Regions from separate parts of the Mesorhizobium sp. M0664 genome, predicted to be linked through region 1. Evidence: riboswitches for the same ligand, from Rfam matches in the RefSeq annotation. Region 1 holds a riboswitch; the other holds the start of a gene.
The links. A riboswitch is a leader RNA that binds a small molecule or an ion and turns the genes downstream of it on or off. The one in region 1 is predicted to bind cobalamin.
Positions count from the first base shown of each region.

Region 2: it holds a riboswitch for cobalamin, as region 1 does, so the genes downstream of both, metE (5-methyltetrahydropteroyltriglutamate--homocysteine S-methyltransferase) here and NKI39_RS06515 (DUF1636 family protein) in region 1, are expected to answer to the same signal.

Region 1 is NZ_JAMYPW010000003.1:204,799-220,001, forward strand. Features, by position in the region: gene NKI39_RS06445 (NADH-quinone oxidoreductase subunit J) at 1-601, opposite strand, end outside; gene nuoI (NADH-quinone oxidoreductase subunit NuoI) at 720-1,211, opposite strand; gene NKI39_RS06455 (hypothetical protein) at 1,208-1,465, opposite strand; gene nuoH (NADH-quinone oxidoreductase subunit NuoH) at 1,465-2,508, opposite strand; gene nuoG (NADH-quinone oxidoreductase subunit NuoG) at 2,511-4,592, opposite strand; gene NKI39_RS06470 (helix-hairpin-helix domain-containing protein) at 4,667-5,362, opposite strand; gene nuoF (NADH-quinone oxidoreductase subunit NuoF) at 5,443-6,747, opposite strand; gene nuoE (NADH-quinone oxidoreductase subunit NuoE) at 6,758-7,825, opposite strand; gene NKI39_RS06485 (hypothetical protein) at 7,826-8,206, opposite strand; gene NKI39_RS06490 (NADH-quinone oxidoreductase subunit D) at 8,203-9,393, opposite strand; gene NKI39_RS06495 (NADH-quinone oxidoreductase subunit C) at 9,394-9,996, opposite strand; gene NKI39_RS06500 (NuoB/complex I 20 kDa subunit family protein) at 10,002-10,583, opposite strand; gene NKI39_RS06505 (NADH-quinone oxidoreductase subunit A) at 10,574-10,939, opposite strand; gene NKI39_RS06510 (winged helix-turn-helix domain-containing protein) at 11,275-12,474, shown strand; cobalamin riboswitch at 12,504-12,707, shown strand; gene NKI39_RS06515 (DUF1636 family protein) at 12,746-13,180, shown strand; gene cobW (cobalamin biosynthesis protein CobW) at 13,177-14,217, shown strand; gene NKI39_RS06525 (cobaltochelatase subunit CobN) at 14,235-15,203, shown strand, end outside.
Region 2 is NZ_JAMYPW010000043.1:3,926-19,128, forward strand. Features, by position in the region: gene NKI39_RS27040 (helix-turn-helix transcriptional regulator) at 1-631, shown strand, start outside; gene NKI39_RS27045 (hypothetical protein) at 948-1,331, opposite strand; cobalamin riboswitch at 1,749-1,949, shown strand; gene metE (5-methyltetrahydropteroyltriglutamate--homocysteine S-methyltransferase) at 2,044-4,386, shown strand; gene NKI39_RS27055 (FMN-binding negative transcriptional regulator) at 4,485-4,679, opposite strand; gene NKI39_RS27060 (dihydrodipicolinate synthase family protein) at 4,714-5,616, opposite strand; gene NKI39_RS27065 (trans-sulfuration enzyme family protein) at 5,669-6,901, opposite strand; gene pdxR (MocR-like pyridoxine biosynthesis transcription factor PdxR) at 6,985-8,481, shown strand; gene NKI39_RS27075 (B3/B4 domain-containing protein) at 8,941-9,648, shown strand; gene NKI39_RS27080 (cytochrome-c peroxidase) at 10,693-11,748, opposite strand; gene NKI39_RS27085 (DUF982 domain-containing protein) at 12,541-12,789, opposite strand; gene NKI39_RS27090 (Ros/MucR family transcriptional regulator) at 13,402-13,872, shown strand; gene NKI39_RS27095 (cold-shock protein) at 14,100-14,312, opposite strand; gene NKI39_RS27100 (hypothetical protein) at 14,661-14,915, shown strand.

The DNA of each region.
Region 1 (15,203 bases):
TGACCTTGCGGATTTCCACTCCGGTTGCCGCCGTGCGGCCGACCTGGGCGGCGATCGACTGCCGCTTGACGCCCGGCTTGTGGCGCAGCGTCAGCACGATGGCGCCGATCATGGCGACCAGCAGCACCAGCCCCGCCACCTGGAAGTAATAGAGGTAATCCGTATAGAGGATGTCGCCGAGCGCTGCCGTGTTCGAGCGCGCGGCCAGGTCCGGAATGGGTTTGGCGACCGTCGCCACCAGTTTCGGCGCGAATGTATAGCCGCCGAGCACCACGATCAGCTCCGCCGCCAGGATCAGCCCGACCAGCGCGCCGATCGGTGCATATTGCAGGGCGCCTTCCTTCATTTCGGCGAAGTCGACGTCGAGCATCATGACGACGAACAGGAACAGCACCAGCACCGCGCCGACATAGACGACGAGCAGGATCATCGCCAGGAACTCGGCGCCGGTCAGCATGAAAAGGCCGGCGGCGTTGAAGAAGGTCAGGATCAGGAACAGCACCGAATGCACGGGATTGCGCGCCGATATGACCATGAACGCCGATGCCACCGCGACAAAGGCGAAGAGGTAGAAAAAGGCCGCCTCTAGTCCACTCAGCATGGGTTCCCCCGGGTTTCCTGTCAGAACAGGACGTTCGTCCTGTTTTTTGCCACCGCCTCCGGTCGGCAAGTTGCGTGTTCCTTAAACGAGGGCCCTCGCCCCGTCCATGCGTCAAATATCAGCGGTAAGGCGCATCCAGCGAGATGTTGCGCGCCAGTTCACGCTCCCAGCGGTCGCCATTGGCCAGGAGCCTGTCCTTGTCGTAATAAAGCTCCTCGCGCGTCTCCGTCGCGAATTCGAAATTCGGGCCCTCGACAATGGCGTCGACCGGGCAGGCTTCCTGGCAGAAGCCGCAGTAAATGCATTTCACCATATCAATGTCGTAGCGCACGGTGCGCCGCGTGCCGTCATTGCGACGTGGGCCGGCTTCGATGGTGATGGCCTGCGCCGGGCAGATCGCCTCGCATAGTTTGCAGGCGATGCAGCGTTCCTCGCCGTTCGGGTAGCGGCGCAGCGCATGTTCGCCACGGAAGCGCGGGCTGACCGGCCCCTTTTCATGCGGATAGTTGATGGTCTCCTTCGGCGCGAAGAATTGGCGCATCGACAGGAAGAAAGCGCTGACGAAGTCCTGCAAAAGCAGTGACTTGGCGGCCTGGGATAGCGTACTCATTCAGCACCCCCAAAGATCTGTGTTGCAGCGATTGCGCCGATAAATCCGAAAAAGACAGGCATCAGGAAACGGTATGCAAGTCTCGTCATCGACGCCAATATCTGCTTGTCCCAGCCAAACACCGGCACTCGGTAGTTTGCTGCCAACCTTTGGTCCTGTTGCCGCAAAACGTAGGGCAGCACAACGACGTTGCCAAAGAGCGCAACAAGCACGCCGACAGCTGCGCCTAGAAAACCAACGATCAGACTGCCCATCACGCAAACCCCGTGATCTTGAGGAAGGCGGCGGTGGCGACCACCATGAACAGCGAGATCGGCAGGAAGACCTTCCAGCCGAGCCGCATCAGCTGGTCGTAGCGGTAGCGCGGCACGAACGCCTTCACCATGGAGAACATGAAGAACACCAGGCAGACCTTGAGCACGAACCAGATCAGCCCCGGCACCCAGGTGAACGGCGCGAAGTTGAAGGGCGGCAGCCAGCCGCCAAGGAACAGGATGGTGGCCAGCGCGCACATCAGGACGACGGCGACATATTCGCCGAGGAAGAACAACAGGAACGGCGTCGAGGAATATTCGACCATATGGCCGGCGACGAGTTCCGATTCGGCTTCCACAAGGTCGAAGGGCGGCCGGTTGGTCTCGGCCAATGCCGAGATGAAGAAGACGATGAACATCGGGAACAGCGACAGCCAATGCCAGTCGAGGAAGGTGTTGGGCAGGCCGAGCCGTGTGCCCAGCCCGTCCTGCTGCGACAAGACGATGTCGGACAGGTTGAGCGAGCCGACGCAAAGCAGCACGGTGACAATGACGAAACCGATGGAGACTTCGTAGGACACCATCTGCGCCGCCGAGCGCAGCGCGCCGAGGAAGGGGTATTTCGAATTGGACGCCCAGCCGCCCATGATGACGCCATAGACCTCGAGCGAGGAGATGGCGAAGACATAGAGGATGCCGACATTGACGTTGGCGATCGCCCAGCCTTCATTGACCGGTATGACCGCCCAGGCAGAGATCGCCAGCACCGCCGACACCAAGGGCGCCAGCAGGAAAACGCCCTTGTTGGCGCCGGACGGGATGACCGGCTCCTTGAAGACGAATTTCAGCAGATCGGCGAACGCCTGCAGCGTGCCCCACGGGCCGACGACGTTCGGTCCGCGGCGCAATTGCACCGCCGCCCAGATCTTGCGGTCGGCGTAAAGCACATAGGCGACGAAGATCAACAGAACGATGATCAGCACGACCGACTTCAAAAGGATCAGCAGCGCCGGCAGCACGTAGAAGGAGAAGAAGGTGTCCATGTCTACTCCGCCGCCTGCCTGAAGCCGTTCTTCGCCAAAGCCGAGCACTCGGCCATCACCGCGGAAGCCCGCGCGATCGGGTTGGTCAGGTAGAAATCCTTGACCGGCGAGGTGAAGGTGCCCTTGTTCAGCCGCCCGCCGAGCTTGGCAACCCTGGCGATGTCGGCCGGGTCGCCGGCCGCGACATGGTCGATGCGGGCAAGATGCGGGTATTCCGCATAGAGCTTAGCGCGCAGCTGCGGCAGCGAATCGAACGGCAGCTTCTTGCCAAGCACATCCGATAGTGCCCGAAGGATCGCCCAGTCCTCGCGTGCCTCACCGGGCGCGAAGCCGGCACGGTTGGTCTGCTGCACGCGCCCCTCGGTGTTGACGAAGGTGCCCGACTTCTCGGTATAGGCGGCACCCGGCAGGATGACGTTGGCGCGGTGTGCGCCCTTGTCGCCATGCGTGCCGATATAGACGACGAAAGCGCCGCCGGTCTTTGCCATGTCGATTTCGTCGGCGCCGAGCAGGAACAGCACATCGGTCTCGCCCAGCATGCCGGCGACGTTCCTGCCGCCCTCGCCCGGCACAAACCCGACATCGAGGCCGCCGACGCGTGCCGCGGCAGTGTGCAGCACGGCAAAGCCGTTCCAGTCGGCCCTGGCGGCGTTGACGGCGACGGCGAGCTTCGCCGCCTGGCCGAGCACGGCCGCCCCGTCCGGACGCGCCAGCGCACCCTGTCCGACGATGATCAGCGGATGCGTCGCCTTCTTCAGCAGTTGGAAGAACTTGCCATTGCCGTCGGCCAGATCCTTCAGCGATTCCGGCCCGGCGCCGAGCTGCTCGTAATCATAGCGCGTATCGCCGACATCGCCGATGACGCCGACTGGCAGATTGCCGGCCCGCCAGCGCTTGCGGATGCGGGCGTTGAGCAAGGATGCCTCGAAGCGCGGATTGGCGCCGATGATCAGCACCGCATCGGCCTGTTCGATGCCTTCGATGGTCGGGTTGAACACATAGCTCGCCCGGCCGAGCGACGGATCGAGTGCGGCGCCGTCCTGGCGGCAGTCGGTGTTCTTCGAGCCGAGCGAAGCCATCAGAAGCTTCAGCGCGTAGATCTCCTCGACGGCGGCAAGATCGCCGGCAATGGCACCGATCTTTTCGGGTGCGGCATTCGACACCGCTTCCTTGATCGCGGCAAAAGCCTCGGCCCAGCTTGCCGGGGCCAGTCTGCCCTCCTTTCGCACATAGGGCCGGTCGAGGCGCTGCGTGCGCAGACCATCCCAGATGAAGCGGGTCTTGTCGGAAATCCACTCCTCGTTCACCGCCTCGTTGGTATGCGGCAGGATGCGCATCACTTCGCGGCCTCGGCTATCGACGCGGATCGCGGAGCCGACGGCGTCCATCACGTCGATGGATTCGGTCTTGGTCAGTTCCCACGGCCGTGCCTGGAAGGCGTACGGTTTGGAGGTCAGCGCACCAACCGGGCAAAGGTCGATGACATTGCCTTGCAGTTCCGAAGTCATCGCGCTTTCGAGATAGGTGGTGATCTCGGCATCCTCGCCGCGGCCGATCAGGCCGAGCTCGGAGATGCCGGCAATCTCGGTGGTAAAGCGGACACAGCGCGTGCAATGGATGCAGCGGTTCATGATGGTCTTGACCAGCGGCCCGATATACTTGTCTTCGACCGCCCGCTTGTTCTCATGGTAGCGCGAGGAATCGACTCCGAACGCCATCGCCTGGTCCTGCAGGTCGCACTCGCCGCCCTGGTCGCAGATCGGGCAGTCCAGCGGATGGTTGATCAGCAGGAATTCCATCACGCCTTCGCGCGCCTTCTTGACCATCGGCGTGTTGGTGAAGATTTCCGGCGGCTCGCCGTTCGGGCCGGGGCGCAGGTCGCGCACGCCCATGGCGCAGGACGCCTGCGGCTTGGGCGGACCGCCTTTCACCTCAATCAGGCACATGCGGCAATTGCCGGCGATCGACAGCCGCTCGTGGAAGCAGAAGCGCGGCACTTCCGCGCCGGCGTCCTCGGCCGCCTGCAGCAGCGTGTAGTGGTCGGGTACAGTGATCTCTTTCCCGTCGACCTTGAGCTTTGCCATTTCGCCTCAAACCCCTGCGGACGTTCCGCAATCTTTCCTTCCGGGCGCAGCCGAGACCGCGCACGATATTGAATTCACTTTTTGGCCCCGGCCAACGCGGCCGCCTGACCGATCCAGCTGTCGCGGCCGATGCGGCCCTTCAACGACAGGTAATCTTCGACCCAGGCGATCTCTTGCGGCGTCCACGCGGCGATCTGGGCGTATGTCCAGATGCCAAGGCCGTTCAGCACCTTTTCCAGTTTCGGCCCGATGCCCGATATCGCCTTGAGGTCGGCCGGCTCGGCTGGCCGATCCATCGGCTTGGGCTGCTTGAAATCTTCCGGCATCAGCCCAGCCGACGCATCCGCTGCAACGGTGCTGGCATTCGCCAAGCTCCGTGCAGCGGTGCTCGTCGCAATGTCAGTCACATCGTTGGCGAAGGACTGCGCCTCGGCAATCAGGGTTTTGGTCGCCGCGCGCGCCTTGGTCGAGGAGCTTTTGCCGGTCGCGGAAAAGCGTTCCGTTCGCGCCTCGAAATCCTCGGCGACCGGTTGCCAAAGCCGCTGCGAGGTCTCGGCGGCGCCTGAAAGCACGCCCATCCAGATACCAAAGGCGTGGTTGGCAAGGCCGATGCCGAGTGCCGTCATCGCCGCCGCGCCCGCGACAGGATGCGCCAGGAGATTGACGGCATTGGCCATCTCCTTCGGCATCATCCTGGTCAGATCCTGGTTCATCTTCAACAACGGGTCCATATCGGGCGTAAAATCGTCGGGTGTCGAAAACAGCGACATAGGTGGTCTCCTGGTCGTTTCCGTCTGCCCCGCGCTCGTTTCCTCGTTTCGGGCATTCGCCCGCAATTTTTTGAATTCTTCTATTCCGCCGCCGCCAGCACCGGTTCGGCGCGGTGTGCGTTGCGCGAAAACTCGTCGATGCGCCGCTCCACCTCGCCGCGGAAATGCCGCATCAGGCCCTGGATCGGCCACGCCGCCGCATCGCCCAGCGCACAGATCGTGTGGCCCTCGACCTGCTTCGTCACGTCGAGCAGCATGTCGATCTCGCGCTTCTGCGCCTCGCCGCGCACCAGCCGTTCCATCACCCGCCACATCCAGCCGGTGCCCTCACGGCAAGGCGTGCACTGGCCGCAGCTCTCGTGCTTGTAGAAATAGGACAGCCGCGCGATCGCCTTCACGATATCGGTCGATTTGTCCATGACGATGACAGCCGCCGTGCCGAGGCCCGATTTCAGGTCGCGCAACGCATCGAAATCCATCGGCGCGTCGATGATCTGCTCGGCCGGCACCAGCGGCACCGAGGCGCCGCCCGGAATGACCGCCAGCAGGTTGTCCCAGCCGCCGCGGATGCCGCCGCAATGCGTCTCGATCAGTTCGCGGAACGGGATCGACATCGCCTCTTCGACGGTGCACGGATTGTTGACGTGGCCGGAGATGCAGAACAGCTTGGTGCCGACATTGTTGGGCCGGCCGAAGGACGAGAACCAGGCGGCACCGCGGCGCAGGATGGTCGGCGCGACAGCGATGGACTCGACATTGTTGACCGTCGTCGGGCAGCCATAGAGGCCGACATTGGCCGGAAATGGCGGCTTCAGCCGCGGCTGGCCCTTCTTGCCCTCGAGGCTTTCGAGCAGCGCCGTTTCCTCGCCGCAGATATAGGCGCCGGCGCCATGGTGCATGTAAATGTCGAAATCGTAGCCGGAGGTGTTGTTCTTGCCGATCAGCTTGGCCGCATAGGCCTCGTCTATGGCGCGTTGCAGCGCCTCGCGCTCGCGGATGAACTCGCCGCGCACATAGATGTAGGCGGCGACCGCGCCCATGGCGAAGCCGGCAAGCAGGCAGCCTTCGACCAGCGTGTGCGGGTCATGGCGCAGTATGTCGCGGTCCTTGCAGGTGCCGGGCTCGGACTCGTCGGCATTGACGACGAGATAGCTCGGCCGGCCGTCGCTTTGCTTGGGCATGAACGACCATTTGAGCCCGGTCGGGAAACCGGCGCCGCCGCGGCCGCGCAGGCCCGATGCCTTCATCTCGTTGACGATCCACTCGCGCCCCTTGGCAACGATGCCGGGCGTGTTGTCCCAGGCGCCGCGCGCCATGGCGCCGGCCAGCGACTTGTCGAAGCGGCCGTAGATGTTGTTGAAGATGCGGTCTCTGTCCTGAAGCATTGCTCGTTCCTCAGACCGGCTTCTTGCCGGTCGGCCGGCTCTTGTTTCCGGGCGACGCCTTGGCCGCCTTGGCGGCAGCCTTCGCCGGTTTGACCTTGGCCTCCGGCGCCTTGAAGGCAGACGCCGGCTCGGCCTTGTTCTTGGGGCCCTTGCGCTGTTTCGAGACGTCCTCGACCTGCGGCTCGGCCTTGTTGGCATTGGCGGCCGAATGCAGAGGCGCTGCGACGCTCGCCGCCTTCTCCACCGCGGGCGCGACTTTCGTGGCCGACGGCGATTTCAGCGCCGGGTTGGTCTCGACCGCGTCGGTTTTCGGCTTGCTGGCATTCGAGGGCGCAACCGGCGCCGGTGCAGGCGCGGCCGAAGCCGCTGGCGGAACTGGTGCTGCGGCGGCAGCCGCCGGCTCTGCATCCTTGGCGGCCTTGGTCGCCGCCCTGGTTTCCCGGTCGCGGGTCGCCTTGAGGATCGCCTTTTCGCTCTTGAGGGTCGTCAGGCCACTGGCCGGCTCAGAGGTGATGCGGCCGTTTTGCGGTCCTGGCGTCACCGAAGCACCTTTGCCGGCGTCATAGAGGTCGATGATCTCGGCAAGCCGCTCCGGCGTCAAATCCTCATAGGTGTCCTTGAATATCATCACCATCGGTGCGTTGACGCAGGCGCCGAGGCACTCGACCTCCTCCCACGACAGCGTGCCCTTGTCGTTGGTGTGGAATTGGTCGTGATGGATTTTCGAGCGGCACACATCCATCAGCGCTTCCGAGCCGCGCAGCATGCAGGGCGTGGTGCCGCAGACCTGGATATGAGCGCGGGTGCCGACCGGATTGAGCTGGTATTGCGTATAGAAGGTGGCGACTTCCAGCCCACGGATATAGGGCATGTCGAGCATGTCGGAGATCGTCTCGATCGCCGCCTTGGTCACCCAGCCTTCCTGCTCCTGCGCCAGCATGAGCAAGGGGATAATCGCGGATTGCTCGCGCCCCTTCGGATATTTCTTGATCCACTGCTTCGCCGCCGCCGCATTCGCCCGGTTGAAGGCGAAGGAGGCTGGCTGGAGGCTGGCTTCTGCGAGACGGCGGACTGACATTTAGCTTTTAACTCTGTTGTAGCAGTCGAAATAAAAACGAGGGTCGGACCTGGCCAAGACCGCGGTACTCTCATCGTTTCCGATCTTTCCCCGGGTAGTGTCGACATAGTCGCGATATTCGCGATACCGATCCGAGCAATCCGCGCCAAGGGCCACATTCCAATCCGGATATGCCGTATCGGCATAAAGATACCAACCGGAATCCAGATCCCAAAGTCGGCCCGTCGTGGTTACCCTGCACATGACATCTGTCTTCACGCCCTCAAGGCGGCAGGACACCCAATAGGCTTCCGCCGAGCGGCCCCAGGCGGCAACGGCACCCATGCCTGCCACTCCGGCAGCAAAACCGGCAGCAACATGCAGGGCGCTCCGCATCTTCACCGATCCACCTCCCCGAAGACGATATCGAGGGAGCCAAGCACAGCGGTGACGTCTGCCAACATGTGGCCGCGGCACAAAAAGTCCATGGCTTGCAGATGCGCAAAGCCCGGCGCGCGCAGCTTGCAGCGATAGGGCTTGTTGGTGCCGTCGGAGACGAGATAGACGCCGAACTCGCCCTTTGGCGCCTCGACTGCGGCATAGACCTCGCCGGCCGGCACGCGGTAGCTTTCGGTGTAGAGCTTGAAGTGATGGATCAGCGCTTCCATCGAGCGCTTCATCGCCGCGCGCTTCGGCGGCACCACCTTGCCGTCAAGGTTGGACACCGGGCCGGCGCCCTCCTTGCCGAGCAACAGGTCGACGCACTGGCGCATGATTTTCGCCGACTGCCGCATCTCTTCCATGCGCACCAGATAGCGGTCGAAACAGTCACCGTTCTTGCCGATCGGAATGTCGAAATCCAGCTCGGCATAGCATTCGTAGGGCTGCGATTTGCGCAGGTCCCACGGCGCGCCCGAGCCGCGCACCATGACGCCTGAAAAACCCCAGGCCCAGGCGTCCGCCAGGGAGACGGTGGCAATGTCTACATTGCGCTGCTTGAAGATACGGTTGCCGGTCAAGAGCGAGTCGAGGTCGTCGACCGATTTCAGGAACGGGTCGATCCAGCTGCCGATGTCCTCGATCAGCTTCTGCGGCAGGTCCTGGTGGACGCCGCCGGGGCGGAAATAGGCCGCGTGCATGCGCGAACCCGAGGCGCGCTCATAGAACACCATCAGCTTTTCGCGCTCGACGAAGCCCCACAGCGGCGGCGTCAGCGCGCCGACATCCATCGCCTGCGTCGTCACGTTGAGGATATGCGACATGATGCGGCCGATCTCGGAGTAGAGAACTCGGATCAACTGCCCGCGCTTCGGCACCTCGATGCCGAGCAGCCGCTCCGCGGCAAGCGCGAAGGCATGCTCCTGGTTCATCGGCGCGCAATAGTCGAGCCGGTCGAGATAGGGCACGGCCTGCAGGTAAGTCTTGGCCTCGATCAGCTTTTCCGTGCCGCGGTGCAACAGCCCGATATGCGGGTCAACGCGATCGACGACTTCGCCGTCAAGCTCCAGCACCAGGCGCAAAACGCCGTGCGCCGCTGGATGTTGCGGGCCAAAATTGATGTTGAAGTTGCGAACGGAGGTTTCAGCCATTTACTGCTTTGCCTTTTCATCCCCCGGAAGCACGTAATCCGTACCTTCCCACGGAGACAGAAAATCGAAATTGCGGAATTCCTGCTTGAGCTCCACCGGCTCGTAGATGACGCGCTTGGCTTCGTCGTCGTAACGCACCTCGACGAAGCCGGTCAGCGGAAAGTCCTTGCGCAGCGGATGGCCTTCAAAGCCGTAGTCGGTCAGGATCCGCCGCAGATCGGGATGGCCCGAAAACAGCACGCCGTAGAGATCGTAGGTCTCGCGCTCGAACCAGTCGGCGCCGGGATATATCCCGGTGATCGACGGCACGAGCGTCTCTTCGTCGGCCTGGACCTTGAGCCGGATGCGGATATTCTGCCTCGGCGACAGCAGGTGATAGACGACGTCGAAGCGCTTTGCCCGTGACGGATAATCGGCGCCGCAGACGTCGATGATCGAAATGAACTGGCATTTCGGGTCGTCGCGCAGGAAGGTCACCACCTCGATCAGGTCGCGCGGCTCGACCGAGATGGTGAGTTCGCCATAGGCGAACACCGCCTCGCCGATCCGGCCGATCAGCTTCTCGCCGAGATAGGTCGAGAGGTCATTCAACGCCTGGGTCATGCCGCTCACCGCTCGATCGTGCCGGTGCGGCGGATCTTCTTCTGCAGCAGAAGGATGCCGTAAAGCAGCGCTTCAGCGCTCGGCGGGCAGCCGGGCACGTAGATGTCGACCGGCACGATGCGGTCGCAGCCGCGCACCACCGAATAGGAATAATGATAATAGCCGCCGCCATTGGCGCATGAGCCCATCGAGATGACGTAGCGCGGCTCCGGCATCTGATCGTAGACCTTGCGCAGCGCCGGCGCCATCTTGTTGGTCAGCGTGCCGGCGACGATCATGATGTCGGACTGGCGCGGAGACGCGCGCGGCGCCACCCCGAAGCGCTCGCTGTCATAGCGCGGCATCGACGTGTGGATCATCTCGACGGCGCAGCAGGCGAGGCCAAACGTCATGAACATCAGCGAGCCGCTGCGCGCCCAGGTGATCAGCGCCTCGGTCGAGGTGACGAGAAAGCCCTTGTCGGCGAGCTCGTTGTTGATCTCCAGGAAGAATGGATCATCCTCCCCCACCGGCCTGCCGGTGTTGGGGTCGATGAGACCCTTGGGCTTCGGCGCGACGAGCGTGCCGGAACTGTCGTTCAATCCCATTCCAGCGCTCCTTTTTTCCATTCATAGGCAAAGCCGATGGTCAGCACCGCCAAAAACACCATCATCGACCAGAAACCGAGCATGCCGATCTGGCTGAACGACACCGCCCACGGAAACAGGAAGGCCACCTCCAGATCGAAGATGATGAACAGGATCGACACCAGGTAGAAGCGGATATCGAACTTCATGCGGGCGTCGTCGAACGAGTTGAAGCCGCACTCGTAGGCGGAAAGCTTTTCCGGATCGGGGTTGCGGTAGGCCACCAGGAACGGTGCGGCGAGCAGCGCCAGCCCGACGATCAGCGCCACGCCGATGAACAGGACGATGGGCAGGTACGAACCTAAAAGTGCGTTCATGCTGCAGTTTCCGTTGGCGGCCAATCCACTCTGATTACAGCACCGGACCCACTTGCGGAAGCGTGACAGTTTAACCACTGAACCGTTTTAAGGGGGCTCTATGCTGCAACGCGGCGAGGGTTAGCGCAGCGCTTTCGGCGAAGCAAGTCAAACCTTGTTCAAATCGCGGTGCTGGACGGCATATCCGGGAAAACTGGTCCGATCCGCTCCTGTTTGATTTCCTTCACTTTTTACTCCACTTTTCTCTCCTGACATGGATGCCGCCAAAACCCTGTTAGCATGGCACGGAATCGCAGGTCATTTTCTCTGTCTAAAATCGTCCGGATGCCGCCTTCATGAAGGAAAAAATCTCGCTCGCCATGGCCCGCCGCATTGCGCTCGCGGCACAGGGATTCAATGACCCGCGCCCCACCGGCACGCCTGACCGCCGGCATCTGGCCCGCGTGCTTGCCCGTACCGGCCTGCTGCAGATCGATTCCGTCAGCGCCGTGGTGCGCGCCCACTATATGCCGCTCTATTCGCGGCTTGGCCCCTACAAGCTGGCGCTGCTCGACGACGCCGCCGTAACGCGCAAGCGCATGGTCTTCGAATATTGGGCGCACGAAGCCTCCTTCTTGCCGGTCGAGACCTATCCGCTGATGCGCTGGCGCATGCAGCGGGCCGAGTGCGGCGACGAAATGTACAGCGGACTGGCCAAATGGGGCCGCGAGCACGCCGCCTATATCGAAGACATCTATCGCGAGGTCGCCGAACGAGGCCCGATCGCGGCGTCGGCTTTCGAAGGGCAGAAGGGTTCGGGTGGCTGGTGGGGCTGGAGCCATGCCAAGCACGCCTTCGAATGGCTGTTCTGGGCCGGCCGCATCACCACGGCGCATCGCCGCGGCTTCGAACGGTTCTACGATCTGCCGGAGCGCGTGCTGCCGCCAACAATACTGAGTCTGCCAACGCCCTCCCCCGAAGACGCTCACCGCGAATTGCTGCGCATCTCGGCCCGTGCCCACGGCATCGCCACGGCAGGCGACCTGCGCGACTATTTCCGCCTCTCGCCCGCCGACATCAAGGGTCGCATCGAGGAGCTGGTCGAGGCCGGCGAGCTGTTGCCGGTGAGCGTCGACGGCTGGAACAAAACAGCCTATCTCCACAAGGACGCCCGTTTGCCGCGCAGGATCGAGGCGCGCGCCTTGCTCGCGCCGTTCGATCCTGTCGTCTTCGAACGATCGCGCACCGAGCGGTTGTTCGACTTCCACTACCGCATCGAGATCTACACGCCGGCCGAAAAGCGGCGGTATGGCTATTATGTGCTGCCATTCCTGCTCGGCGACAGCATCGTCGGGCGCGTTGACCTCAGGGCCGACCGTCCGGCCGGCGTATTGCGCGTCCATGCCGCCTATGCGGAGCCCGGCGCCCCGCCACAAACCGCTGCCGAACTCTTCAAGGAATTGAAGCAGATGCAGGGCTGGCTCGGCCTGGAACGCATCGAGGTGACCGCTGCCGGCGATTTGGGCCGGCCGCTCGCGGATATCGCCGCGCCATAGACGTGCGTTGACACAACTGCCTCCACAAGCCTAAATCCGTTCCAGACGGTCCCCTGCCCGCAACGGCAGGGGCCAAGAGGGAATGCGGTGCGAAATCTCGATTTCAAATCCGCGGCTGTCCCCGCAACTGTAAGCGACGAGCCAAGGCCGAAAACCACTGGGATATTCCCGGGAAGGCGGCACCCAGGCGATGACCCGCGAGCCAGGAGACCTGCCGTCTAGGACCTAAGAATCCGATCGCCTGGCGGGTTTTCCGGGCAAGGAGCCTGATTTGGAACGCGACAGCAGTTTTCCGGCTGAGACAGCGGATTTATTGTCCGGCCATGGTGATTCCCCGGCCGGCGTTACCGTCATCGTCTGCTCGTCCTGCCGTGACGAGACCGGTTCGGACGCTCATCCGCGCGCTGGCGAACTGCTCGCAGAGGACACGCGCCGCGCTGCTTCCAGCGAAAACATCAAAATCCGCACCGTCGAATGCCTCGGCAATTGCAAGCGCCGGCTCAGCGCGGCCATGCTGCGCGACGGCTGCTGGAGCTACGTCTTCGGTGATCTGACCACGACCAGCGGCGCCGATCTCGTCACCGGGGCAAAGCTGTTCGCCACCTCGACGGATGGGCTCATTCCATGGCGCGGCCGTCCCGATTGCCTGAAGCGCGGCCTGGTTGCCCGCATCCCTCCCCTTGACCTTTTGAAGGACCTGACATGACCGCTGCCTCCCTTTCGCGCGTTCCCTGCACCGTGGTCACCGGCTTTCTCGGCGCCGGCAAGACGACGTTGATCCGCCATTTGCTCGAAAACGCCAAAGGCAAGCGCCTGGCCATCATCGTCAACGAGTTCGGCGACATCGGCATCGACGGCGAGATCCTGAAGGGCTGCGGCATCGACACCTGCCCCGAGGAAAACATCGTCGAGCTGGCCAACGGTTGCATCTGCTGCACCGTCGCCGATGATTTCGTCCCGGCGCTGGACCAGATCCTGTCGCTGACGCCGAGGGTCGACCACATCCTGATCGAGACATCCGGCCTCGCTTTGCCCAAGCCGCTGGTCCAGGCCTTCCAGTGGCCGTCGGTGAAAAGCCGCGTGACGGTGGACGGCGTCATTGCCGTGGTCGACGGACCGGCGCTGGCTGATGGCCGCGTAGCCAACGACATGGACGCCCTGCAGGCCCAGCGCGCGCAGGACCAGACGCTCGACCATGACGATCCGGTCGAGGAAGTGTTCGAAGACCAGCTCGCCTGCGCCGACCTGATCATCCTGTCGAAGAGCGACCTGATGGACGCAGCCGGCTCGGCCCGTGCCAATGCCGTCATCGGCAAGCACGTTGCGCGGGCGGTGAAGATCGTACCGACTTCGCAAGGCAAGGTCGACCCGTCGGTGCTGCTCGGCCTCGGCCTCGCCGTCGAGGACGACATCGAGAACCGCAAGACCCACCACGACGACGAGCTCGACCACGAACATGACGATTTTGACTCGTTCGTCATCGACATCACGTCTGTGTCCAACCCGGACGAGCTCGCACAACGGGTCGCCACGGCGGCGGAGGAAGAAAACGTGTTGCGCGTCAAGGGTTTCGTCGAAGTCGGCGGCAAGCCGATGCGGCTCCTGCTGCAGGCCGTCGGTCCGCGCGTCAACCACTATTACGACCGCGCCTGGACCGCCGAAGACGACCGCCGCTCGCGCCTGGTCGTCATCGGCCTGAAAGGGCTGAACCGCCCGGCCATCGAGCGTATCCTCGCCGGCTGACCCAGGTACGAGCCGCGATGCACATCCTCACCACCACATCCGCCTCGCTCGACGATCTCGCCGAGCCTGTCGATCTCAGGCAAACGCCTGCGGATGTCGTGGCGCTGTCCTTCACCGACAGCGACCTGGCCGGGCTGGCGGCGGCGTGGAAGGCAGATGCGCACCGCCTGCCGTCGATGCGGCTCGCCGCCTTGCGCGACCTGCGCCATCCGATGTCCGTCGACCTGTGGATCGACAGCGTCGCCCGCCACGCCAAGGTCATTCTGGTCCGCATCCTCGGCGGCTATGACTGGTGGCGCTATGGCTGCGACCAGCTCGCCGCTATCGCGCGAAATCGCGGTATCAAGCTGGCGCTGCTGCCGGGCGAGAGCCACGACGAGGATTTGCGGCTGATCGAAGGCTCGACGCTGCCGCGCGAGGAGTTGGACGGCCTGCTTGGCTATTTCCGCGAGGGCGGACCGGCAAATATGACGGCGCTGGTGCAGAGGCTGGCAAGTCTCGCTGGATCGGGTGCGGCTGTAGCCGAACCTGTCAGCGTGCCAAAGGCGGGATTTTACGAGCCGGGACTGGGGGTCGCAGAACGCGGCGTCCCCCTCCTCCTCGAGAGGAGGGTCCGGCCGCAGGCCGGGGGCGGGATCCTCTCCGAAGCGCGCCTACACAAAACGTCGACCACTGCCGTGACGACCCCACCCGGCCGTGCGGGCCACCCTCCCCTCGAGAGGGAGGGGGACGTCGTGCCAATTCTCTTCTACCGTTCGATGCTGCTCGCGGCCGATGTCGCGCCCATCGACGCGCTTTTCGAAGCCCTGCGCCACCGCGGCATGGTTCCCGTGCCTATGTTCGTCTCCAGCCTCAAGGACCCGGCGTCGCTCGCCTTTGTCGAAACCGCGCTCGCAACCCTGAAGCCTGCCGCCATCATCACCGCCACAGCTTTCGCCTCGGGTGCCGAGCCCGGCGTTGAAACCCTGTTCGACCGCGCCGGCGTG
Region 2 (15,203 bases), on a different contig from region 1:
CACGAGCCCGTTTGCAATTGCCGATGCCGAAACGCGATACGGCACGCTCAGAATCAAGACGACTGTTGGCAGCCGCCAATATCCTATCGATGAAAAGGCGCGTGAATCGATTTTACGTCAATTGAAGGAACTTCATAATCTTCGTAGAAATAACACAAGCAGGCCATGGCTGTATTGTTGGAGCCTTGACAACAAAATACTCTTGATAAATCCGCAATATGTCCGCACCATTGAGCTTATCGGTGACGATGTAGAGGAGATGCCAGAGTATTATCATCCAGAAATCTATCGGGCTTTGGATGACTGGGATAAGGGTGAGGTTTCAGGAAAGCTGAAGAAAGAATGCGATGCCATCATCGCAGAGATGGGTGATCAGGAAGCCGTGCGCATGGCCTCCTATGTTCGCGTCACATATGACGACGGAGAAGATGAGTGGAACTTCTTGGATGAAGAAACCGCTACGACTTTCTTCGGATTGGAAGCTGCGACCTTTGACGTTCCCCAGTGTAGTTTCGCCGAAGTGGAGGAAGAAGGTTACTACCGAGCGCGATACGCCAACCTTGATCGCGTCGCGGTGATGGAGGTTCCAAGCGACCGTTATCACAGATTGACCGCGCCCGAGGAAGCTTAGAACCATCCACGAAGGGCGCATGTTACATCTCGACCTTGCGTGGTGCGTTTTCAGTACGAGATGACGTTAAGCGTAGGTAGTGGCAGGTAAGAGTGCTCGACCAGAAGCTCAACTGCCTCCTCAATATCGCTGCCGATGTGCCGCAGGACACGTCCACGGGAGCGTGGATAGGCGTGAAGTTCCTGCACTCCACGGTCCGCTCTCCCATCGCCGGTATATGCCCGACGCCATCTTGTGGACGAGCTTGGCCGCCTGCACCCGGTTGTATTCCGGCTTGCGGTCCGCCTGGGGGTCCGCCGCGATGGCTATCTCCATGTCAATCGGCGCCGAACTTTGACTGCCCGCTGCTTTTGATGATTTGGCGAGGTCCCGCGCAATCACTCTTGGTCTTCTCCTTGAGGCCCTGTGTCGCGAACTTGTGGTCCAGCAGGGCAAACAGGTCCAAGTCCCCCTCCGCCCGTGGCGCTGGCTTGCCCTCACCGCCCTCGGCTTCCAATTGGGGAACCGCTTCTGCGCGCTGCACCGTGGCGATTGTCCGCCCAAGACGCATCACAAGATCGAACGCCAAACCGTGCCCGTGCACGACGATTTGCCGCTCAGGCCCATTTGGACAGGACTTGAGCTGGCCCGGTGGTTTGAGCCGGGTTACCTTGAGCCGGTGGGCTGCGAACACGCAGTTCGAGACATTGGCCTCGATCACTTCGTAACAGGCCGCTGCGCCGGGCCTCGGGTGCTCCCCCCGAAATCGTTGTGTCGTATCACCGAGGGCATCACGGCCAACAGTTTCCACATGGGCAACAGCCTCGCCATTGAGCCGGATGTGGTCGCGAGCAGATCACCAACGAAGCGGTCGGAAGCTCGGAGCCGAAGTTCGACGCCGAGGTGGCGTTCGCATGATGCGGGAAGCAGCACCACGGCGCTTGCCGGTAGTTTGCCGCCGGCAGCCGACGAACTCCTATCCTCCTGGACCGCTGTGCGTTATTGCTTTGATTTACCGGCCGCTCAAGGCTTCCATAGTTTCGCTTTCAAGGCGACCTTTGGCAACATGCCAACGGAAATTTAACATAACGACATAAACATTTCTTTATGCGACGTTGACAAAGAAGCGAACTGCGGTAATTGTCTCCCGTGTCGTGGTTCTCCGTACGGCGCTGCCGCAGCGGAGCTAAGAGGGAAGCCGGTGCGATGCCGGCGCTGCCCCCGCAACTGTTAGCGGCGAGCCAACCCCACTCATGTCACTGAGGCGAATAGCCTTGGGAAGACGGGTAGAGGCTATGACCCCGCGAGCCAGGAGACCTGCCACGGCGAATTACGTCCACGGGCGGGGTGTCTCGATGGCCGCTGCAGCCTGGCGTTCGTGCCGGCCTGCTAGCGCCTTCCTTGTCACCGACGCCCCAACCATCGGGGTATGCATGACTGTCTCTCAGCAAATTCCTGTAGCAACGCTCGGCGTGCCCCGCTTCGGTCGTCGGCGAGAACTGAAATTCGCGCTTGAAAGCTACTGGTCCGGAAAATCGTCCGCTGCCGACCTTCTCACGACGGCGAAGGCGCTCCGTGCCGCTAGCTGGGAGGAGCAACGCGATCGCGGCGTGTCGAAAATCCCGTCGAACGACTTCTCGCTTTACGACCATGTGCTCGACACCGCAGCCATGGTCGGCGCCCTTCCGTCCCGTTACGGCTGGAATGGCGGCGAGGTCCCACTCGACATCTACTTCGCTATGGCGCGCGGCAACCAAGGTCAGACGGAGGATTGTGGGCACGGTGGTCACCAGCATGCGGCTCATCGGCCTGGCGTAACCGCGATGGAAATGACCAAGTGGTTTGACACCAACTATCACTACATTGTGCCGGAACTAGACGATGATCAGACGTTCGCTCTTTCGTCGACGAAGCCGGTTGATTACTTCCTCGAGGCTAAAGCCCTCGGCATTCACACACGCCCAGTCATCCTTGGACCGGTCACCTTCCTCAAGCTGGCTAAATCGCCTGCCGGCTTCGATCCCATCGCGCTCCTACCACGGCTTCTGCCCGTCTACGAGCAACTCCTGCGGAGCTTGAAGCTGTCGGGTGCCGATTGGGTGCAGATCGATGAGCCAGCGCTTGTCCTCGATCTGAACCCGAACGAACGAGCTGCGTTCGAATTCGCCTATGGCCAGCTGTCAAAAGCCGCGCCCGAGTTGAAGATCATGCTGGCTGCCTATTTCGGGCCGCTGGGAGACAATCTCGAAACCGCGGTTTCTCTGCCCCTGGCCGGGCTGCATATTGATCTCGTGCGCGCTCCCGAGCAGCTGGAAACGGTGGGTCGGCTCGCACCGAAGGATCTGGTGCTCTCGCTTGGCTTGATCGATGGCCGCAACGTCTGGCGTGCGAACCTGCCCGCCATTCTCGACCGCATCAAACCGATCGTCGCCGGCTGGCCCTTGGACCGCGTCGAGATCGCGCCTTCTTGCTCGATGCTGCATGTGCCGATCGACCTCCGCATGGAGACGGAACTCGACGCGGACATCAGGTCGTGGCTCGCCTTCGCGGCCCAGAAGACCGACGAGTTGGTGTTGCTTGCCCGGGCCCTGTCCCAAGGCAGGGATGCGGTGGCAGGCGCGTTGAAAGCGTCTGCCGAGGCTGCCGCCACTCGCGTGACATCCACGAAGATCCATGACCCGCTGGTTGAGGGGCGGATCGCCAGCATTGACGACAGCATGAAGCGACGAGAGAGCGCTTTTGCCGAGCGCTCCAGAGTCCAGGCCGGCACGCTCGGGCTGCCGCCGTTCCCGACGACGACCATCGGGTCCTTCCCGCAGACGCCGCAGGTACGCAGGGCGCGGGCCGCTCATGCGAAGGGCCAGCTGAGCTATGTCGACTACGAGACCTTCCTGAAGAAGGAGATCGAGGCTGCAATTCGCTGGCAGGAAGAGATCGGGCTGGACGTGCTGGTGCACGGTGAGTTCGAACGAAACGACATGGTACAGCATTTCGGCGAGCAGCTGTCCGGCTTCGCCTTCACCCAGCATGCCTGGGTGCAGAGCTATGGGTCGCGTTACGTGCGCCCCCCCATCATCTTCGGCGACGTATCGAGACCCAATCCGATGACGCTGCGCTGGTGGCAGTTCGCCCAGTCGCTTACGGAAAACCCTGTGAAGGGAATGCTCACCGGCCCAGTGACCATTCTCAACTGGTCATTTGTTCGCGACGACGTACCCCGCTCCGAAGCATGCCGCCAGATCGCGCTCGCCATCCGCGACGAAGTGACGGATCTCGAATGGTCCGGCGCAAGGATGATCCAGATCGATGAGGCCGCGTTTCGCGAAGGATTGCCACTGCGCCAGTCTGATTGGAACGACTATCTCGACTGGGCTGTCGAATGCTTCCGGATCGCTTCAACGGGTGTAAAGGACGCGACTCAAATCCATACCCACATGTGCTATTCGGAGTTCAACGAGATCATCGACGCGATCGCTGAAATGGATGCGGATGTCATTTCGATTGAGACGTCGCGCTCGAAAATGGAACTGCTGGACGCCTTCACGAGCTCCAAATATCCGAATGAAATCGGGCCCGGAGTCTACGACATTCACTCACCACGGGTCCCGGAAGTCGGCGAGATTTCGGATCTCGTCATGCTTGCCCGCGAGCGACTGTCCGATGCCCAACTGTGGGTAAACCCGGACTGTGGCCTCAAAACCCGCAAGTGGGAGGAGGTCCGCCCTGCCCTCATGAACATGGTTGCTGCAGCACGCGCGCTCCGGGAGAAAGTGTAGGCCGGAAGGTTTCCTGGTTGCTCACCATGTGGTGAGTTAGCGGCTGCCGCATGTGGGCCGTGAATGTGCCAAAACGCGATCACATCCTTTGAAATAAGTCACTCGAGCGAGAAAGTGCACTTTCCTTCGGCACGTGTACTAATCGCGCAGGAATAAAGGGAACCGTTTTCTCCCTGTGTGATTGGCGTCGAGACCGCTCCAGCCATGGTTATCAGCACGCCGAGTGCGTTGTTCTCGATCAGTTCGTAAAGGACTTCTCGGCTCGGTTCATCGAAATGAGCGGGTAAATACATGACAGTTCCTTTCACTGGCCGCCGGGTTCGCTGTTCACCGGCTGGCATCCGATGGCAAGCGTTCCAACGCGGCGGCGATCTGGCGCTTCGCTGCTGAGGGCAGAGGCAGGATGGGACGCGGGGGGGCGGCACGGCAAATGTCGAGCAATTCGGCGAGTGCATAGACGACGCGAAGGCTCGAGAACTCCTTGAAGAGTCTCCAGAGCGGCGCAAGCGTGGCATCGATCCGTCGCGCTTCGGCCGCATCGCCCTGTTGCGCCGCCGTGACGATCTTCACGCAGACCTCGGGCAGGATGCCGGCGAGGACGCTGTACCATGTGTCGGCGCCGGCGATCATGGCCTCTGCGGCGTTCCAGTCGCCGCTGTAGCCGATCGAGAACCCTTCCGGCACAGTGCGCCTCTGGTCGGCCAGATGGCTCTTGATCGCTTCGCCCTTGTCTGTCGGATTTTTGATAGCGACAATCCCACCCACCTTTGCCAGGCGGCTGACGAGTGCTGGGGTGAAATGGAAATGCGTCGTTCCTGGATTGTCGTAGATGACGATCGGCAGGCCGCTCTCGCACGCCACCGTGGAGAAATGTTCGAACACCTCGTCCTCAGTGAGCGGGGTGTAAGAGGCGGCGGCAAGCAACCCCGCGGCAGCCCCAAGGGCCTTAGCGTCCTGCGCGAACCTCACTGCTTCGTCGGTGCGCAGCGCGCCCACACCCACCACGACTGGCATTTGTCCCCCGGTTTCGTCCAAGGTCTCGGCGAGCGCCCGTCGCCGTTCCTCGCGCGTCAGATACATGTATGTGCCGGTGCTGCCGAGAAGACCGATGGAATCGACCTGAGCGGCGCAAAGCCTGGCAATCAGCTTGCGCAGAGCAACGGTATCGACACGGCCGTCACGATCGGTCGGCGTGATGGGAAACGCGGAAAGGCCGCTCAGGAATGCCATGGCAAGGCTCCAGGTTTGTGCGTGAGCGCAGGACTGGCCGGACGACAAGTCATCACAAGGCGTCCAGAGCCCGCCGCAGGTCGGCGATTAGGTCATCGGCGTCTTCAAGACCCACCGAGAGACGCATGAGGTCCTCGCCGACTCCATCGGCCAGATGCGCATCCTTGCGGATCGGCTGACGAGCACGGGTCAGGCTTGCCGGATGATAGATGAGACTGTCGGCATCGCCGAGGCTGACAGCCCGGGTGATCAGGTTGAGCCGGTCCATCATCCGCCGCGCGCCCTCGAACCCAGCGTGGAGGCCAAAGGCCAACATGCCCGACCCTTGGGACATCTGCTTTCGCGCCGTCACCTGATCAGGGTGCGAGTCGAGGAAGGGATAACTCACCCATGCCACCGCCGGGTGCGCCTGGAGCGCCTGAGCCACCGCAAGGGCAGTGGCGCTGTGCCGTTCCATGCGCAGCGTGAGCGTCTTCAGACCGCGCAGGATCAGGAAGGCTGACATGGGCGAGAGCGCTGCGCCGGTGATGTAGCGCAAGCCCGTTTCGTGCAGCGTGCGGAGCGTTGGCGCGTCGCCCAGAAGCGCGCCCCCAAGGGCATCGCCATGACCGTTGATGTACTTGGTCAGCGAGTGGAGCACGATGTCGGCCCCATGTTCGAGTGGGCGCTGGAGCGCGGGCGAGGCGAAGGTGCTGTCCACGGCAACCTTCACACCGCGCGCGTGGGCGCGCTCGGCAATGGCAGAGATGTCGAGGATGCGGCTCAGCGGATTGACCGGGGTCTCGAAGAAAACAAGCCGGGTCCGCTCGGTGATCGCGGCATCGAGATTTTGGGGATCGGACAGGTCGACCGCGACGACCTTGATGCCGAAGCGGGGGACCGCCTGTTCGACCATGGCTAGCGTGTTCGCATAAAGCGTCCTGTGGACGATGAGTTCATCGCCTTGGGACAGGAGCGACAGGATCAGCGTCCCGAAAGCCGCCATCCCCGAGGCAACGACCAGACCTGCCTCGGCTCCTTCCAGATTGGCGAGCCGTTGTTCGAGGATCTCCGTCGTCGGATTGTATTCGCGCGCATAGAGCCTTCCGCCAAGCGCGGCGGCGGCCTCGTTCGCTGCCACGCTTTCGAATCCATAGGTCGAGGTCAAGAAGACTGGCGGCTGAACGGCATTGGAAAAGCCGGCGGGATCGTAGCCATGATGGATCGCCCGAGTGGCGAATCCGGGACCGGTGTCGTTGAGCGACCGCGTGAGAGCATCGGTTTCCGATTGATAGGAGCGGGTCATTCGGCCTCTAAGATCTTGCTTGGGTTTCCGAAAGATTGACGGCAAACTGGCCAATGTGAAATATCCAGTTGGCGATGAATGAAATGGTCCAGTCTTCAAGTACCGGTTCTGCAGGTCGCACGCACGCGATGGGTGCACGCCAGATCTACGAGGCTCTTCGCGAGCAGATCCTCGGAAGTGTCTACGAAACCGGCAGTCAGCTGCCTTCCTCCCGAGGCCTCGCAAATGACCTTGGGGTTTCGCGAACGACGGTGACGGTCGCCTATGAGCAACTGGCCGCGGAAGGTTTCATCGACGTCCGTCAAGGCGCACGACCCCGCGTTGCATCTTCGTTGATCGGTCCTGAGACGAGCCGCACTGTCGCGAAACGAGTCGGCCCGGTTCATCTGTCCGCCTATGGCGAACGACTGCGCGTTACGCCGCCCTGGCCGGATTATCTGCCGACTGGACTGAAGGTCGATTTCCGCTATGGCGACCTGGCGCCGTCAGACTTCCCCGCATTGGTCTGGAAACGTGCGATGAACGAGGCGATGGGGCAGCGCCCGTTGCGTCTTGCCTATGACGATCCTCGCGGCTCGCGCCGGCTGCGTCAGGCGCTCCAGGGCTATCTCTGGCGCGCCCGAACCCTGAGCTGCGACCTCGAGCAGATCATCATCGTCAACGGTTCGCAGCAGGGCCTCGACCTGTGCGCGCGCCTGCTTCTCGATCCCGCCGACCGCTTCGTCATCGAGGACCCGTGCTACAGGATGGCGCGTCAGGTCTTTGCCAGCACAGGCGCCTCGCCCATCCCGGTCACCGTCGACGAGGACGGGATGAAGACGGAGTTGCTGGCGAGGATTGGTGCACGACTGGCCTATGTCACGCCATCGCATCAGTTTCCGCTGGGCGGCGTCATGCCGATCACACGCCGCCACCAGCTTCTGGAATGGGCGCGGAACAACAGCGCCTATGTGATTGAGGACGACTACGACAGCGAATATCGCTACGACATCAATCCGGTCCCTCCGCTGCACAGCCTTCAGGACCACGGGGCTGTCATCTATCTCGGCACGATCTCCAAGACGCTCTCGCCAATGCTGCGCATAGGCTACCTCGTCGTCCCGCCGGAATTGCAGGAGGTCTTCGCAACCGCCAAACAATTCTCGGACCGGCATTCGCCGGTGGCTGAACAGGAGGCTCTGGCCTGTTTGATCGAAAGTGGCGGCTACGAAAGCCATGTGCGGCGCGTGCGCAGGCTGAACGGCGAGCGTCGGGGGACGTTGCTGGGCGCCTTGCGGCGCAGCTTCGGAGATCGCATCGCTGTCCAGGGAGCAGAGGCCGGTCTGCACGTCGTCGTTTGGTTCGACGAACTGCCGCGATCGCGGGAAACGACCCTTGTCGAAGCCGCCCGAGGCGCGGGCCTGGGGCTACACCTGATCTCGCCCCTTTACGAGCGGCAGTCGGACGAAGGCCACATCGATCGCATGGGGCTTGTCATGGGCTATGCCGCCTTGAGCATTCGGCAGATCGAGAAGGGCGTTGAGATCCTGCGAGCGGTTGTCAAGCAGGTGCAAGATGCGTTGCCGGAACACGGTGGCTAAAACGGCGGGGACGTGGCGTGCTGGCGAGGAAACCGACCCTTGGGCTGAACCGCATTTCGTTTGCAAGCCAACTGGACTGGGAAAACGCCATGCAACTGGTGCTGTTGATCAGGCCAGTTTGGCGGCAGATTTTCGTGCGAGATGAATTTCCGAGAGCGATGCATGACCCGGCAAGGAAAGCTGCTTCACATCCATATCGCGCCCGCTGCCTCCTAATGAAAAGGAGGATCTGGCGGAGACGTAGCTTGTTGCCGGCCGAGGCGGGCTCGAGCACCCGCAAGAGATAATCGACGATCTCTACCAGGCCTTGTCCACGGCCGAATGGTGGAATTATCCAGCGCATGGTGCGGCATGCACCATGCCGATGCCAGAAGATCTGGACGCTCGACAAGCACCTTTCTTCAAACATTTTCCGAACGACCCCCAGCGCAAAGCCTCCCCATGAGAAAAGAGCATCCCATGTCTTTCACGCCATTGGTTGCCCCCGAGATCAAGGCCCGCTACCCGGATTTTCATCTGATCAGCATTGTGGTGCGGAACGCTGAAATCGACGTGCCGGATGCACAGGCGTTGAACGACACGATTGCGGCGGCGGAACAGGCCGCGCTTCGCGATGACGCCCAAAGGGACGCGCATCTTGCGGCGTGGGCCGTTGCCTACGAGGCTTTCGGCACAAAGGCCAATCGAACGCCGTGCTCGGCCGCCGCGCTTCTCAAGCGGGTGCGGAAAGATGGCTCTCTCCCGCGGATATCCCCACTGGTTGATGCCTACAATGCCGTCAGCGTGTTGTATGGCGTCCCGATTGGCGGGGAGGATCTCGATCTTTACCAGGGGGTCCCGAGACTTTTAATTGCGAAGGGAGCGGAGCCATTCGACACGATCCAGCAAGGTGAAATGGTAACCGAGCATCCCGAACCGGGCGAAGTCATCTGGTGCGATGATGCCGGTGTCACGTGCCGCCGCTGGAACTGGCGGCAGGGGCGGCGCACCATGGTCACGGTCCATACCCGCGCCATGTGGCTCGTGCTGGAAGCCCTCGGCCCAATGTCAGCTAAACAGACGACGGCCACCGGAGAGCATCTGATGGGACTTATCCAAGCGTTGTGCCCGGGTGCGCGAATCGAAACCGCGCGAATCGACGAGTCCACTAGATCTCGTGTTCCTTAGGGTATGGCCCCACCTTTCGGAGAAACACCCCACTCAGCCCTGTCCGGATCTGGCGCTCCTTGCTCGCTCCGCTGGCCTACACAGTTGATTGCGAACGACCCAGAACGGCTCTCGAAAACGAGCGTCGAACGAAATCAGATCACTGCTTGTTCTCCCTTAGCGTTGTTTGGCGTACTTTTATCGCGATGCCTCCAGTGGGGATGGTCCAAATTGCGCAAGCTCGGTCGAGTGATCGCGGAGAAGCTTAATGTCGACTAAATCGAAATTCATGGAGCGGTACGGACAACGGGTGCGAACCCGGGACGTCGTCCCGGTGTCGTCAGGCTCTCCCGTCCGACTGAGCCTCAGTTTTCTTCACGGCGCGAATACTCCTGAGGCCGCCCGGATTCTCGTTAAGAGACAGCTGCCGCTCAGGACGGCCCACGCGATACTCACGGAGATGGTCGATCACGGCAAGGCGTTCGTGACGGTTCCTTGCGTCGACGACCTATTGCACTGAAGAATGAACTGTCGTCCGCAGGCGTGATCGCGAAGGTTCATGCGCCGCGGCCGATAAGTGTTCGCGAAGTCCGGGATCGCACGAAGCTCTCTCAGGAGGCATTCTCCGTGAGGTATGGCCTCGATCTGGCAACGCTTCGAAACTGGGAGCAAGGTCGCTCGAAACGGATGCAGCGGCGAACACTCTCCTTTGGACCATCGCCCGGAATCCGGAAGCAGTCGAAGAATCGCTGGACATGGAGGACGGAGTGGCTGCCCCTTCGCCCTAAGGGTGCCGATCACTTTGGCGCGCGGCAATTCGGCCGCCAGCGCGATGACCGGCCGCCGCGCGGTATCGACAGCGCGCGAGCCTCATGCGTCAGACGCCTTCCTTGGCATGTCGCACGCCAGATCCCAAACATGATTCCATCGCAACGAGATGGTGACGGAAGCAGTGCCTGCACTTTGGAAACGAGCCATTTGCGTTCTCATGGACGTCGCGACTCGTCTCGTCCAGTAAAAGTCGCACTCATTGTCAATTGCGATGTTCCGCAGTCAGCTGGCCGTTTATTTTCCTAAGATCTGCATTATAGGCCGGGGTGTTGTCGCCGTTTCGGCGGGTAAGATGGGATAGGCGACCTCGGGTGCCTTTCCGGTCAGCGAGTTGAGGAAGTCAACAAGCAGGTCGACTTCTTCGTCCGCCAGTACCACGCCAAGCTGGGTGGTTCCCATGATGGCAACGGCCTGTTTCAGATCCCAAACCTTGCCCGAATGAAAGTATGGCGCGGTGAGTGCAACGTTGCGCAGCGGCGCCACGCGGAAAACATAGGAATCGTCGGCTGCATTGGTGACCGCAAATCGGCCTTTGTCTTTTTCCGGCAGGACCTCGGCGCTGGGCTGTTCCACGAGGCCGAATGGGTAATAGGCTTCCCCACCAACGTTGATGCCGGCATGGCAGGACGAGCAGCCTTTGTCCATGAAAAGCGCCAGGCCCTGTTTCTGTTCGGAAGTCATGGCAAGCTCATCACCATTCAGGAAGCTGTCGAAGGGGGCCGGCGTGACCAGTGTCGCCTCGAAGGCTTCGATTGCCTTGGCGAAGTTGTCGAAGGTGACCCGATCGGCTTCAGCCGGAAAAGCTGCATCGAACCACTCGACATATTGCGGCATGGACTTGAGCGTGGCGATGACTTGGCCCGGTGTATTGGCCATTTCGATGCCGGCTTGGACCGGTCCCTTCCCCTGAGCCTTCAGGTCTGCGGCACGACCATCCCAGAACTGGGCGATGTTGAAGACAGCGTTCAGTACAGTCGGCGCGTTGCGCTGTCCCTTCTGCCAACCATGGCCGATCGAGGTTTCGTGATTGTCGTCGCCGCCGGTGGCCAGGTTGTGGCACGAGTTGCACGACAAGACGCCTGACGCAGAAACGCGTGGATCGAAGAACAGTGCCTTGCCGAGAGCGATCTTTTCCGGGGTGATCGGGTTGTTGGCGACTGCCGGCGTGGTGGATGGCAAAGCCCTGAAGGTGGCCAGTGCCGTTTCTCTGAGGTCTGCGGGGATCGAATCCGCAGCAAAAGCGGTGGCTGCCAGCAAGGGGACAGCCATCGTACTAAATAGGATTTTCATAAATGATCTCGCTGCATCGTGCACGCAGCCACTCTGGGATATGCGGCTCATGAACGCCCTGCGCTAGATCAGCTGCGGGAGAGGACCGGGGTCTGACACCTGTTTTCGCGGCAGAGATGGGACCGTCTCGGAAGTGAACGCTCTTCTCGATTGGATTTCAGGGAGCCGGAGGATCGCTGCTCGGCAAGCGGCGGCGCCGGAGCCGTGCTCCGGTTCTCTCTGCGCCTTCTACCATGAAGAAATCGGGTCCGCCGCTGTCTCAGATTTCGGTTCGGGTTATCTGTTCCGCTGCAGGTCCGGCTCGATTTCCGGCGTGCCTTCGCCAGATCGACGTTGGCCCAAATCGATCCGGGATCGCGTCTTGTAGCACGCTTTGCGGGACAATCTTACTTTCGACGTGGAGGGCCGTTTGGGCTGAGCGAAATTAACGAATTTCAAAGGGCGCCCAAGTAGCTGTTTTGATTGGCTTGTGAGGCCTATAGCCTCGATCGAGCGAATATTGGCAGACGACGGAGCACAATTTTGGCCTCGTTTATCAGCTTCATGGGACAACTGCTTTGCGATAATTACAGGGCAATTTACCGTCATGAATTTGAGAGAACCAAGTCCCACGCAGTGATTTTCACACCGGAAGCGTTGCAGTCCTGTCGCGAGAAGCTGATTTACAATAACAACAAGATGATTAACATCGTCATAGCGCGCAAGGCTATAGTACGCTCGAGATGCCGGCGAAATCTCCATACAATAACCCCATCGGCGTACCCGCTCCAGCCTCACACCGACTGACGACGCCTATACTTGCGCTTTTCCACTGTCCGACATGCAGGCAGCGAGCCATTGCATCGCGGAGGTTGCATCTTCCAATATGACGACCTGTTTCGCAAAGCGGAAAAAAGTCTTGCGCGCTGCGCTCGCAGGTTTTCGTCCGTTGTATGCATCAAAGCACGCCCTGAGGGCGGCTTGGTAGATCCGGTCTCTGCGATCTTCTGGCCATTCGTTGAGAAAATCGATAGCATCCGCAGGACTGGCAATCTCTTGCACGATGTGCGCTGCACGCCTTACGAAAAGTGGGCTGCTGAAAGTCCCCTGAGCTCATGCGTTCCTCCCGACCTGCTGAACCGCTAGTTTGCGTAAGGCGCCTCCTCTACACCCGCCCACCATTGCGGAATGTGTTGTCACAGCGATAGCGGTTCAATAGCAAAGCAGCGGCGTGAGGTCCTCGGTTTACCAGCGGTCCAATCCCTAACATCCTGCTGCGAGAGCGGCTCACCGGATGAATCTACATCGTTTCGACCATTGCGAATCCACGCTTGATAGTTCCTCCACGCGCCACCAGGAAGCGGCCACTGCTCTGCCACCGATTTCACAGCCAAAGAGAGGATGGCGAACAGAAACAGCCTGCTTCGTTTCGAGATTACTGGTCGTTTTGGCACAAAGCTTACGGCCGAGACGCGCCTGAAAATGCGCAAGCACCGCGGCAGGTCGCCAACAACGGAACGCATCAACGGTCATGACGGCGCGATACCGCGCTATAGATCTCGCTGCTGGACGAGCATCGCAATAATCCTGTCGAGACCTTGGTTGCTTTCAGCGGCGACCGCCACTATGAAGCGACGCTTCGCCGACTGTGTTTCACGCCGCCTGGAGAGTTTCATGACAGAAGAAGCCGAAAAAAACATCGACACCCTCATCGAGCTCACGGCCGATGTCGTCTCAGCCTATGTCTCCAACAATCCGATCCCGGTGGGGGATCTCCCTGCCCTCATCGGCCAAGTGCACGCGGCTCTGAAAGGGACGGCCGGAGGTGTCTCTGCAGAAAAGCCGGTTGCCCTTACGCCTGCAGTCCCGATCAGGAAGTCGGTCACACCGGACTACATCATCTCCCTTGAGGACGGGAAGAAATTCAAATCGCTAAAGCGCCATCTGTCGACCCACTATGGGCTGACGCCGGATGGATATCGGGCCAAATGGGGCCTGCCGGCGGATTATCCCATGGTCGCGCCGAACTACGCCGCCGCACGCTCGTCATTGGCCAAGACGATGGGGCTCGGCCGCAAACCGAAAGCGCCGGAAGCGCCGGAGCCGGCGTCGACGAAGCGAACCCGCAAGAAGGTCGCGGCTTGATTTCGGCAATCGAGATTCGTTCTGGAGCGTTGCAGCCATCGGCTTAATCTGCGCGTCATATAAAAAGGCGGGGCCAACCCCGCCTTCCTTTCAAACAACTTTGTTTCATGAGGAATTCGCGACGCCTGCAGCAATCTGCTGCCCTCAGTTTTTGCTCGCTCCTATCGAGCGGCCGTGAGGACCTCCGGACCTACGCGCCCACTCTTGCCAAGACGCAGGAGAAAATTTCAACCAGCTTTGCTGAGGCTGCCAGCGGAGGACTTGCCGGTGCGGCGATCCTGCTCGATCTCATAGTTGATCTTCTGGCCGTCAGCGAGGGTCGAGAGGCCCGCGCGTTCGACAGCGGAAATGTGGACGAAAACATCCGGACCGCCATTGTCGGGCTGGATAAATCCAAACCCCTTGGTGCTGTTGAACCACTTTACCGTTCCAGTAGGCATATACGTATTTCCTCCTTAACAATTGCAACCTGGGCAGGCCATTAGGCCTGCCCCGACTCATAGCCGAGACTTGGGCACAGCAAAAAGCGAAAAATTGTTAAGTCCCGATCAGCTGGCGCACTCCATTTTGGCCGTAGTCGCCAGCAAGCAGTGTCCTACACTACCGCTCGAGCATGGCCGGAAGCGCCCGATCCTTCCAACGCTCCTCAGCGCCACGTCTATGGCTGGTGCTTGGAGGCACGGGACGTAAGGCCGACCGCTGCTCGTGCCGCCAGGTCAAAGGGCCGGGTAGTTCACGGAGCTACCTTCGTGCATAACGGCTTGGCAAGCGCTTGAAGGAGTTTCGAATTGGGTTGTTTCAAGAGGGTCGAGGGGTTAATCGATGCCACCAGCGTGGAAGCGATCGATAACGCGCGCGTTTTGCTGGACCAGTTCAAGGGCAAGTCAGAAACAATCGCCCAAGCGATCGACGACTTCCTACTTGATTTCATGACCTTGCTGTTTGTGCTAGAAGCTACCCGCGAGCGGTTCCACAATCCGGCGAGGCGGTTGGCGCGCATCAGATTGAGCAGGATCAGGCTGTTACTCACCCGATGCTCTTGACCTTAGGGACCACGCCGCCAGGGATGCGTTTGCAGCCGCAAAGAAGGCAAAATCTGTTCGCCGGCAAACCGAGCACAGCCAGGTGGCATTTACGCAGATGAATTCGATCGCGACCGCAAATTCTCCTGTTTGGTACCCAGCGACGACGGCAAGCGCGGACAGCTTCCGTGCTGCTGTCCTCCAGCGACAAACGTGCCTGCATGCCCCATCCAGGGCGAGCTCGACGGTTGTTTTCTTACGTTTGACCAAGGTCCCGCGCAAACACTCCCCTTTCCCGCAGCAACTCAT